One region of the Pseudomonas sp. NPDC087639 genome, then DNA from elsewhere that is predicted to be linked to it. Evidence: riboswitches for the same ligand, from Rfam matches in the RefSeq annotation. Region 1 holds a riboswitch; the other holds the start of a gene.

Region 1 (5,259 bases):
CGGTGCGCATGGTCGCGGTGCCCCACACCGACAGGCCTAGCTGACGCAAGTGATCGCCGTGATCCTGCAAGTGCCGTTCGAGAATCAGCGTGGCCGACTGGAAACCGATGCGCCACGCGGTGGTGGTCGGCAGGTTGCGCACGTCGACCGAGTAGAAGTTGCGGCCGGTGGGCAATACGTCGAGACGACCGCGACTTGGCGCGCCGCTCGGGCCGGCGGGGACGAAACGGCCGCTGAGGGCGTCGAGCAAGCCGCGCATTTCCGCCGGGCCACAGGCGTCCAGGCGGGGGGCGACGACTTCACGCAGGTTGTCGATGATGGCGCTGACTTGCCCCCAACCCGCTTCCTGTAGGAGTGAGCCTGCTCGCGATAGCGGTGTTTCTGTGGAAGAGATGTCAGCTGACATAACGCCTTCGCGAGCAGGCTCACTCCTACAGGGGTTGTGCAGTGTCTTTGCGATCAACTCAGTGGCGAACAACTCCAGGCGCTCGCGGGTATCGCCGGCAGTACGCCAGACTTCATCGCTGACCGCTTGCAGTTCGACAGGACGCGGGCCCGTCCACGGATCAGCCAGTGCGCAATCGAGCGGATCAAAACCCAACTCAAACGCCTTGGCCAACGCCCGCAGCAGACTCGACTGCGCACCTTTGCCGTCGCCCCGAGGAATGCGCAGCAGCGCCAGCAAGGTATCGATGCGCAACCGCCCGCTCGGCGATTCGCCAAAGATGTGCAGGCCATCGCGGATCTGCGATTCCTTCAGATCACACAAATAGGTGTCGAGACGCGGCAGCCAGATCGCCGCATCGGCGTCGCTGTCCAGCGCCGCGTCGAGTTGCAGTTCACGGTCGATCTGCGTGTCACGCACCAGTTGCAGAATGTCCCGTTGCAACTCGCGGGCACGACGCGGATCAAGCAGTTGCGCCTCGTAATATTCGTCCGCCAGCAGTTCCAGATTACGCAGCGGACCATAGGTCTCGGCGCGAGTCAGTGGCGGCATCAGGTGGTCGATGATCACCGCTTGCGTGCGCCGTTTGGCCTGGGCGCCCTCGCCCGGATCGTTGACGATAAATGGGTAGATGTTTGGCAGCGGCCCGAGCAACGCATCCGGCCAGCAGTTTTCCGACAGCCCCACGCCTTTGCCCGGCAGCCATTCGAGGTTGCCGTGCTTGCCGACGTGGATCACGCCGTGGGCGCCGTAGGTGTTGCGCAGCCAGAAATAGAACGCCAGATAACCGTGGGGCGGCACCAGATCCGGGTCGTGATAGACCGCACTCGGATCGACCTGATAACCCCGCGCCGGCTGGATGCCAACGAAGGTCAGGCCAAAGCGCAGGCCGGCGATCATCATTCGCCCATCGCGATACATCGGATCGTTTTGCGGCGAGCCCCAACGCGCGACTACCGCAGCGCGATTGGCCTCGGGGAGCGCATTGAACATCAACAGATAGTCGTCCATCGCCAGACTTTGCTGGCATGGACGCAGGTCAATCGTGTCGAGATCGTTGCTGACGCCGCCGAGCAATTGCTGAATCAACTCGGTGCCGGTATCCGGCAACTCTGCCGTGACCGGATAACCCTCAGCCTGCAATGCGCGAAGGATATTCAGCGCCGCCGCCGGCGTGTCGAGGCCGACGCCGTTACCGATGCGTCCGTCGCGGGTCGGGTAGTTGGCGAGAATCAGTGCAATCCGTTTCTCGGCATTCGGCACCCGGGCCAGATCAATCCAGCGGCGCGCCAGTTCGGCGACGAAATCCATGCGCTCGGGTTGCGCCCGATAGCAGACCACATCGGACTGGCTGCGCTCGCTGCGCCAGGCCAGATCCTTGAAGCTGATCGGCCGACTGATGATGCGCCCGTCAAGTTCCGGCAAGGCAATGTGCATTGCCAGATCGCGAGGGCCGAGGCCCTGCTCGCTGTCACGCCAGCCGGGTTCGTTGTCCTGGGCGCAGATCGCCTGAATCACCGGAATGTTGCGACGAAACGGCCGCAGATCCGGTGCTTCAGGACTGGATTGGGCAAAACCGGTGGTGTTGAGAATCACCCCCGCCTCGACTTCATCCAGCCAATCCTCGACCACCGAGAGGCAGCCGGGCTCTTTCAAACTGGCTACCGCGATCGGCAACGGATTGAGCCCCGCCGCCTGTAAACGCTGGCAGAAAACATCGATGAACGCCGTGTTCGCCGCTTGCAGGTGCGAGCGGTAAAACAGCACCGCCGCCACCGGTTGCTCGGGCAGCCATTCGGCTTGCCAGTCACTCAGTGCGGCGGAGGTTTTTTGCGGATGGTAAATCGCCGTGCGCGGCAGGGTTTGCGGCTCGCCCCAGGTGTAATCGCGAGCCAGCCAACGGTTGGCCAGACAGCTGAAGAAATCCAGCGCGTTGCCCATGCCGCCCTGGCGCAAGAACTGCCAGAGCCGGTCGCGATCCTCGGCTGCGACGGTGCTCAGATCGCTGAGTTCCGGATCGGGGCGATCGCAGCCCGGGACCATGATCACCTGCACGCCACGCTCGGCGAGCTCGACCAAACGCTCGACACCGTAGCGCCAATACGCAATGCCGCCGTGCAGCGAGATCAGAATCACCTTGGCATGGCGCAACACTTCGTCGACGTACAAATCGACCGAGGCGTGATTCTGCACCTGCATCGGGTTGGCCAGACGCAGGCTCGGATAATCCTCGGGCAACTGCTGCGCGGCTTCGGCGAGCAGCGCCAGGCTGGAGTCGCCGCTGCACAGGATCACCAGCTCGGCGGGGGTTTGGCCAAGGTCGGCAATGTTGTCATCCGACACGAAACCGCCGGGCTGGGTCCTGAGCAGGTGCATGGCTTAAACGCTAAGCGCAGCGCGCAGTTGCGCTTCGAGTTGAGCGGCGTCGAGTTCCTGACCGATCAACACCAGACGCGTGACGCGCGCTTCTTCGGCGCCCCACTGACGGTCGAAATGCTTGTCGAAACGCGTGCCCACGCCTTGAATCAGCAAGCGCATCGGCTTGTTCGGGATCGCTGCAAAACCCTTCACACGCAGGATGCCGTGCTGGACCACCAGTTGCGTCAGGGCGTCGAGCAGCAGGCTTTCGTCGGCTTGCGGCAGCTCGATGGAGATCGAATCGAAAGCGTCGTGATCGTGGTCATCATGGTCGTCGTCACCGTCGTGGTGGTGATCGTGATGGCTGTGGCGGCTGTCGATGTGTTCTTCGGAACCGGCGCCGAGGCCGATCAGCACGTCCAGCGGCAGGCGACCGTTGCTGGCTTCGACGATTTTGACTGCTGGCGGCAGTTCTTCGGCGACTTCAAGGCGTACGCGCGCAAGGTCTTCCGGGCTGGTCTGATCGGCCTTGTTGAGGATGACCAGATCGGCGCTGGCCAGTTGGTCGGCGAACAGCTCGTGCAGCGGCGATTCGTGGTCCAGGTTCGGGTCGAGTTTGCGCTGGGCGTCGACCTGATCCGGGAACGCGGCGAAGGTGCCAGCAGCCACGGCCGGGCTGTCGACCACGGTGATCACCGCGTCAACGGTGCAGGCGCTGCGGATTTCCGGCCATTGGAAGGCTTGTACCAGTGGTTTTGGCAGGGCCAGACCGGAGGTTTCGATGAGGATGTGGTCGAGGTCGCCACGACGGGCAACCAGTTCGCGCATCACCGGGAAGAACTCTTCCTGAACGGTGCAACACAGGCAGCCGTTGGCCAGTTCGTAAACGCGACCGTTGGCTTCTTCTTCGGTGCAGCCGATGGTGCATTGCTTGAGGATCTCACCATCGATGCCCAGCTCGCCGAACTCGTTGACGATCACCGCGATGCGGCGGCCCTGAGCGTTGTCGAGCATGTGCCGCAGCAACGTGGTTTTGCCCGAGCCGAGGAAGCCGGTGACGATGGTGACGGGGAGTTTGGCCAGTGTTTTCATCGGATGCCCTTTGGCAAGGTGGCGGGCATACGGGACGAGAACCGGCAACGCGAGCACGCGCCGGAAGCATTCGCCACCGGATCACCCCGCCCGGTTGTAGTGAGAATCTGTGACGAGGCAGGTCTCCTGGCTGACGGTGTTCAGGCGTTGGGGCCTGGCGTTTGCTGCGCCTTCCCGCTGGCGCCCTTTTGCAGGGGCTGGCAGTGGCGTGGCAGCGAACATCACCGTTCACAGTTGCGGGGGCAGCCGCGGCTTTGACCGCGTTCCCTTCTTAGCTTCGGCACGCGCCGAAGAACCTCGAAAGCGCAAGGCTACGCATGGTGTGGGGGCGGGTCAATGTTTGGATTGGGGGCATATCCGTTGCTGCGGTAGCGGCTGCTTAGGGTTCCGCCCTTACGGCGGGTCACTTTTGGCAAACGCCCCAAAAGTAACCAAAAGGGCTGCTCCCTGACGTACGGCACTTCGCTGAGGCTCAGTGTTCCCTCGCTACGGTGTCCATCCGGGGGCATCGCCTCCGGTTTGCTTCGCTGCACCTCCTCTCGATGGATGCGGCCTCGCCGCACGGCGCTGCGCGCCAACCCCCCGGATGAACACCTTCGCTCGGCCTGCCGATGGGCTGAAGAGCAAGATCAAAAGCCAAAGCCAAAGCCAAAGCCAAAGCCAAAACAGATCAAAAGATCGCAGCTTCGGAAGCTCGCAAGGAATGAGTACACCCACCAGAGCTTGGTCGGCTGTCAGGCCGCCATCGCTGGCAAGCCAGCTCCAACAGGGATTGGGTACATTTGATAGAGATTGGTCGGCTCGTAGGCCGCCATCGCCAGCAGGCTGGCTCCCACAGTTTCGAGCCGCGCGAACCCTGCGGCGCATGCCGCCCCACTCAACACAATGAGCGTTAGCTCGAGTACCGCTCTTGACCTAAAACGCCCGTCGGCAGGCTGAGTGGAGGGATTGATCCGGGGGTGGGAGCGCAGCGACCGTTCGACGCAGTCGAACACATCGAGAGGAGGTGCAGCGCAGCAAACCGGAGGCGATGCGCCCGGATCGATCCCGGAGCGAAGGAACCCGAGCCACAGCGAGGGCCGAACGTCAGGGCACAGACCTTTGGTTACTTTGGGGCGTTTGCCAAAGTGACCCGCCGTAAGGGCGGAACCGTAATAAGCCATCACCGCAGCAACGGATATGCCCCCATTCAATTGACTCAAATCCCCCCAACATGCTCTCCTACGCAACTTGTTACGGGTGCCCTTCACAGGGTGAAACGGGAAACCGGTGAATCATGTGCTTTACTCTAAAGCCATGTCAGTCCGGTGCTGCCCCCGCAACGGTAAGCGAGAGAAGCGTCGAATCCACTGTGCCATGACGGC
Region 2 (5,259 bases), on a different contig from region 1:
AGATCGCTGCCGATCTCGTCACGTTCGTTGACGGCTGTCCACAGCGCGCCACTGGTGGGCTCCCACGCCAGGCCGTTAGGGTTGCGGATGCCTGAGGCAAAGATCCGGTGATTGCCGGTCGCCCGGTCCACTTCCCAGATCGCCGCGCGACCTTCTTCCTGATCCATGCCGTTTTCGCCGACGTTGCTGTTCGAGCCGACGGTGACGTACAGCTTGCTGCCGTCCTTGCTGGCGATAACGTTTTTCGTCCAGTGGTGATTCAGCGTGCCACCGGGCAGATCCGTCACCTTGATCGGCTGTGTCTTGATCTCGGTCGCACCGGCTTCGTAGTTGAAGCGCAGCAAACGATCGGTGTCGGCGACATACAGATCATTGCCAACCAGGGTCATGCCGAACGGCGAGTTGAGGTTTTGCAGAAACACCGTGCGGGTTTCAGCTACGCCGTCGTGGTCGGCGTCACGCAGCAACGTAATGCGATTCGGGCTTGGTACGCCGGCTCCGGCCTTGCCCATGACTTGCTTCATCACCCAGCCACGGATGCCTTTGCTGTCGTCGGGTTTTGGCGGGGCGTTGGTTTCTGCCACCAACACGTCGCCATTGGGCAGCACGTAGAGCCAGCGCGGATGATCGAGGCCTTCGGCAAACGCAGCCACTTGTGTGCCTGACGCGGCAGTCGGTTTTGCGCCCTCGGGCCAGCCGATCGCCGGGGCGATATTCACCGTCGGGATCAGGGTTTTATTCGGCTCAGGCAGTTTCGGTGACGGGCCGGTGCCGTCGGTGACTTGCAGGCTGGAGGATTCACCACAGGCGGCGAGCCCTCCGGCGAGAGCGATGACGAGAGCGAGCTGGGACTTGCGCATTACTGATCTTCCCTATGAATGCATTGACCTAATCATAGAGAAGCGCGCAAGCCCGATGGTTCAACTGCTCAACCGCGGGCCTCTTTGAACAGCACGGCGATGCCCGGGTGATAGTTGCCGGCTTCACTGCGCAACTTGCGGTAGGCATAGGGGAAATACCAGGCGACGGCGCAGGTGTGTTCCTTCTGTAGGTCGTCGACCATGTCCTGCAGTTCTTCGGGGCTGGCGCTGTGCTGGGCTTTTTGCGGCGCAACAAACAGGCAGCCGAGCTTGAGGTCGCTGGCGAAGCTGATGCGTTTGGCGTCGCTGGTGATTTCCAGCAGGGCTTGGGTCAGGTTGAGGTTGTTGACCCGAGGCCAGCGTTGCGTGGCCTGAATGTAAGCGCGGTCTTCGCTGCCAGCGAGGAACAGATCGGCGCGGGCATTGCGTTCGCCTTCTTCGTTCTGCTTGCGCGTGGCCGTCTGTTCAAGCGTAACCAGTTCGGCCATCCAGGCTGCCGCCGAGAGCAGCCCTAGATTGGCTTTTTCGTCATGCCAGTAGGGCGTGTCGCTGTCGCCGCGCACGGCGTTGTAACGGTCGATACAGTCAAACCAGCGTTCCAGCACCGGACGCAGAAATTCCAGGCGCGGGTTGCTGATGATCATGCCTTGCATGTGGCTCACCTTATTCTTGTGTGATGTGAGATTGTGGCTCTTTGATATCACTCTTGAGACTGTGGCACAAGATTGGCGTCAGATAATTGATCGGCGGCAGTTATTCGCCCGTTGGCCCCCTCTTTAATTGACGCTCCACCCCCAACCCTCTAACCTTCGCGGCTTGTTTCAGGTGCTCTGTGGCTTGCGTCGACAGAGTGAAACAGGGAAGCCGGTGAGGGTTGTCTTCAGAGCAAGTACGACCACGATCCCGGCGCTGCCCCCGCAACGGTAAATGAGTGAAAACTGCGTCTTGTGCCACTGCTCAACAGCGGGAAGGCGCGCAGTCCGGCGAACGCCGCTCATGAGCCCGGAGACCGGCCTGATCCATCCAGCGGCATCACGGTGGGCGATGCCAGGCTTTTTGCCGTCTATTCTTGTGCCTGCCCGCCGTTATCCAGCCTCAACGGAGAGCTCCCCCATGACTGATTCCCCCGAGCGTGACGAACGCCATCTGGCGCGTATGCAGCGCAAAAAAGCCGTGATCGATGAACGCATCGCCAACTCGCCTGACGAGTGCGGCCTGGTGCTGGTCCTGACCGGCAACGGCAAAGGCAAAAGCAGTTCGGCGTTCGGCATGCTCGCCCGCGCCATGGGCCACGGCATGCAGTGCGGCGTGGTGCAGTTCATCAAGGGACGCCACAGCACGGGCGAAGAGTTGTTCTTTCGCCGCTTCCCCGAGCAAGTGCGTTTCCACGTCATGGGCGAGGGCTTCACTTGGGAAACCCAGGATCGTCAGCGCGACATCGCCGCCGCCGAAGCCGCGTGGGAAGTGTCCCGTGAACTGCTGCGCGCTCCGTCGATCGGTCTGGTGGTGCTGGATGAATTGAACATTGCCCTCAAGCACGGCTACCTCGATCTTGATCAGGTGCTCAGCGACTTGCAGGCGCGTCCGCCGATGCAGCATGTGATCGTCACCGGTCGCGGCGCCAAGCCGGAAATGATCGAGATGGGCGACACCGTCACCGAAATGGGCATGCTCAAACACGCTTTTCAGGCTGGCATCAAAGCGCAAAAAGGCGTCGAACTTTGAATCAACCACGTCACTGCCCGGCGGTACTGATCGCCGCGCCGGCCTCCGGTCAGGGCAAGACCACCGTCACCGCCGCGCTGGCCCGTTTGCATCGCAATCAGGGGCGCAAGGTGCGCGTGTTCAAGTGCGGGCCGGACTTTCTCGATCCGATGATTCTCGAGCGCGCCAGCGGTGCGCCGGTGTATCAACTGGACATGTGGATGGTTGGCGAGCAGGAGAGCCGTCGCCTGTTGTGGGAAGCCGCCGCTGAAGCTGATCTGATTCTGATTGAAGGCGTGATGGGCCTGTTCGACGGCACGCCGTCGAGCGCGGATCTGGCGCGGCATTTCGGCGTGCCGGTGCTCGGCGTGATCGACGGTACGGCCATGGCGCAGACCTTTGGTGCGTTGGCGCTGGGCTTGGCGAAGTATCAGCCGGACTTGCCGTTCGCTGGAGTTTTGGCTAACCGTGTCGGCACATTGCGGCATGCGCAGTTGTTGGAAGGCAGTCTTACCGAAGGTTTGCGCTGGTACGGCGCGTTGTCCCGCGAGACTGGCATCGAATTGCCGAGCCGTCACCTCGGCCTGGTTCAGGCCAGTGAACTCAATGACCTCGATATGCGCCTGGACGCTGCTGCCGAAGCGCTTGCCAGCAGTTGCGAGGTAGCGCTGCCACCGGCCGTGGAATTTGCCGCGCCTGAGGTCATCACTGCAGAGCCGTTATTGAAAGGTGTACGAATTGCCATCGCCCGCGATGAAGCCTTTGCCTTCACCTATGGTGCGAGCCTCGATCTGCTGCGAGCGATGGGCGCTGAGTTGAGTTTCTTCTCGCCGATTCGCGACACGCAATTACCTGAGGCGGACAGCCTTTACCTGCCCGGCGGTTACCCGGAATTGCATCATGTGGCGCTGGCGCAGAACACCGCGATGCTCGACGCGATCCGTGCACACCATGCGGCGGGCAAGCCGTTGCTCGCCGAGTGTGGCGGCATGCTGTATCTGCTCGATTCGTTGACCGACGTTGAAGGCACTCGTGCTGAGCTGGTCGGACTTCTGGCGGGTGATGCGGTGATGCAAAAGCGTCTGGCCGCTCTGGCGCTGCAAGCGGTGGATCTGCCAGAAGGTTCGCTGCGCGGCCACACTTATCACCATTCCCTGACGACCACTGAATTGACACCGATAGCCCGGGGCCTGAGCCCGAATGGCGGGCGCGGGGCAGAGGCGGTTTATCGGGAAGGGCGGATGACGGCTTCGTATGTGCACTTTTATTTCCCGTCGAATCCTGTGGCTATCGCTGCGCTGTTTGCGGCTGACTCCGAAGTCGCCTTCGCGAGCAGGCTCGCTCCCACAGTTGAAACGGTGGTGACTGAAGAAATGCGATCCCCTGTAGGAGCGAGCCTGCTCGCGAAAGGGCCATGACAGACAACGCATTTTCCGAAGCCGAACGCGCAGCGGTCTACAAAGCCATCGCCGAACGCCGCGACATGCGCCACTTCACCGGTGGCACCGTCGCGCCCGAACTGCTGAGCCGCTTGCTCGAAGCCGCGCACCAGGCGCCAAGCGTCGGCCTGATGCAGCCTTGGCGATTCATCCGCATCAGCGACCGCACCCTGCGCGGGCAGATCCAGAATCTGGTGGAAGAAGAGCGCATCCGCACCGCCGAAGCCCTCGGCGAGCGCAGCGATGAGTTCATGACACTCAAGGTCGAAGGCATCAATGATTGCGCGGAAGTGCTGGTCGCCGCGCTGATGGACGATCGAGAAAAACACATCTTCGGTCGCCGCACGCTGCCGGAAATGGACATGGCGTCGCTGTCCTGTGCGATCCAGAATCTTTGGCTGGCATCGCGCGCCGAAGGACTGGGCATGGGCTGGGTCTCGCTGTTCGAGCCGCAAGCGCTGGCTGATCTGTTGAAGCTACCGGCGGGGGCCAAGCCGTTGGCCGTTCTTTGTCTTGGCCCGGTCAAGGAATTCTATCCGGCGCCGATGCTGGTACTCGAAGGGTGGGCGCAGGCGCGTCCGCTCAATGAGTTGCTGTATGAAAATTATTGGGGAGTGAGTCAATGAGTGTGGCGTTGTTGAGTGTCGCCGCAGTGGCGCTGGATGCGCTGCTGGGTGAACCGAAACGCTGGCATCCGCTGGTGGCGTTCGGCAATTTTGCCGGGCGCATCGAGCAACGTTTCAACGCCGGTGGCCGTGGCTGGCGCAGTCATGGCGTCACCGCGTGGGTGATCGCGGTGCTGCCGCTGACGTTGCTCGCCACCGCGTTTTCCTGGGCGCCGTACGTGGGCTGGATCGTCGAGATTCTCGCGCTGTATTGCGCCCTCGGCATGCGCAGCCTCGGCGAGCACGTCGAGCCAGTGGCCAAGGCGTTGCGCGCTGATGATCTGGACGAGGCGCGTAAGCGTGTCGGCTATCTGGTCAGTCGCCAGACCAGCGAACTCGACAGCACCGCCGTCGCTCGTGCCGCCACCGAATCGGTGCTGGAAAACGGCAGCGACGCGGTGTTCGCCGCGTTGTTCTGGTTTGCCGTGGCGGGCGCGCCGGGCGTCGTCCTCTACCGTTTGAGCAACACCCTCGACGCGATGTGGGGCTATCGCAACGAACGCTTCGAGCGTTTCGGCTGGTGCGCGGCAAAGATCGACGACGTCCTCAACTATATTCCCGCACGCCTTGTGGCTTTGACCTACGCAGTGC

What was found. Region 1 has a riboswitch for cobalamin ahead of cobW (cobalamin biosynthesis protein CobW). Riboswitches for the same ligand answer to the same signal wherever they lie in the genome.
Region 2: another riboswitch for cobalamin. It lies ahead of cobO (cob(I)yrinic acid a,c-diamide adenosyltransferase); the one in region 1 lies ahead of cobW (cobalamin biosynthesis protein CobW).

What each region holds. Positions count from the first base shown of each region.
Region 1 covers NZ_JBIUWI010000001.1:7,986-13,244, reverse strand. The annotation lists gene cobN (cobaltochelatase subunit CobN) at 1-2,821, opposite strand, end outside; gene cobW (cobalamin biosynthesis protein CobW) at 2,825-3,895, opposite strand; cobalamin riboswitch at 3,994-4,210, opposite strand; cobalamin riboswitch at 5,116-5,259, shown strand, end outside.
Region 2 covers NZ_JBIUWI010000042.1:25,243-30,501, reverse strand. The annotation lists gene ACIOVB_RS17870 (PQQ-dependent sugar dehydrogenase) at 1-860, opposite strand, end outside; gene ACIOVB_RS17865 (hypothetical protein) at 929-1,513, opposite strand; cobalamin riboswitch at 1,667-1,893, shown strand; gene cobO (cob(I)yrinic acid a,c-diamide adenosyltransferase) at 1,974-2,585, shown strand; gene ACIOVB_RS17855 (cobyrinate a,c-diamide synthase) at 2,582-3,982, shown strand; gene bluB (5,6-dimethylbenzimidazole synthase) at 3,979-4,629, shown strand; gene cbiB (adenosylcobinamide-phosphate synthase CbiB) at 4,626-5,259, shown strand, end outside.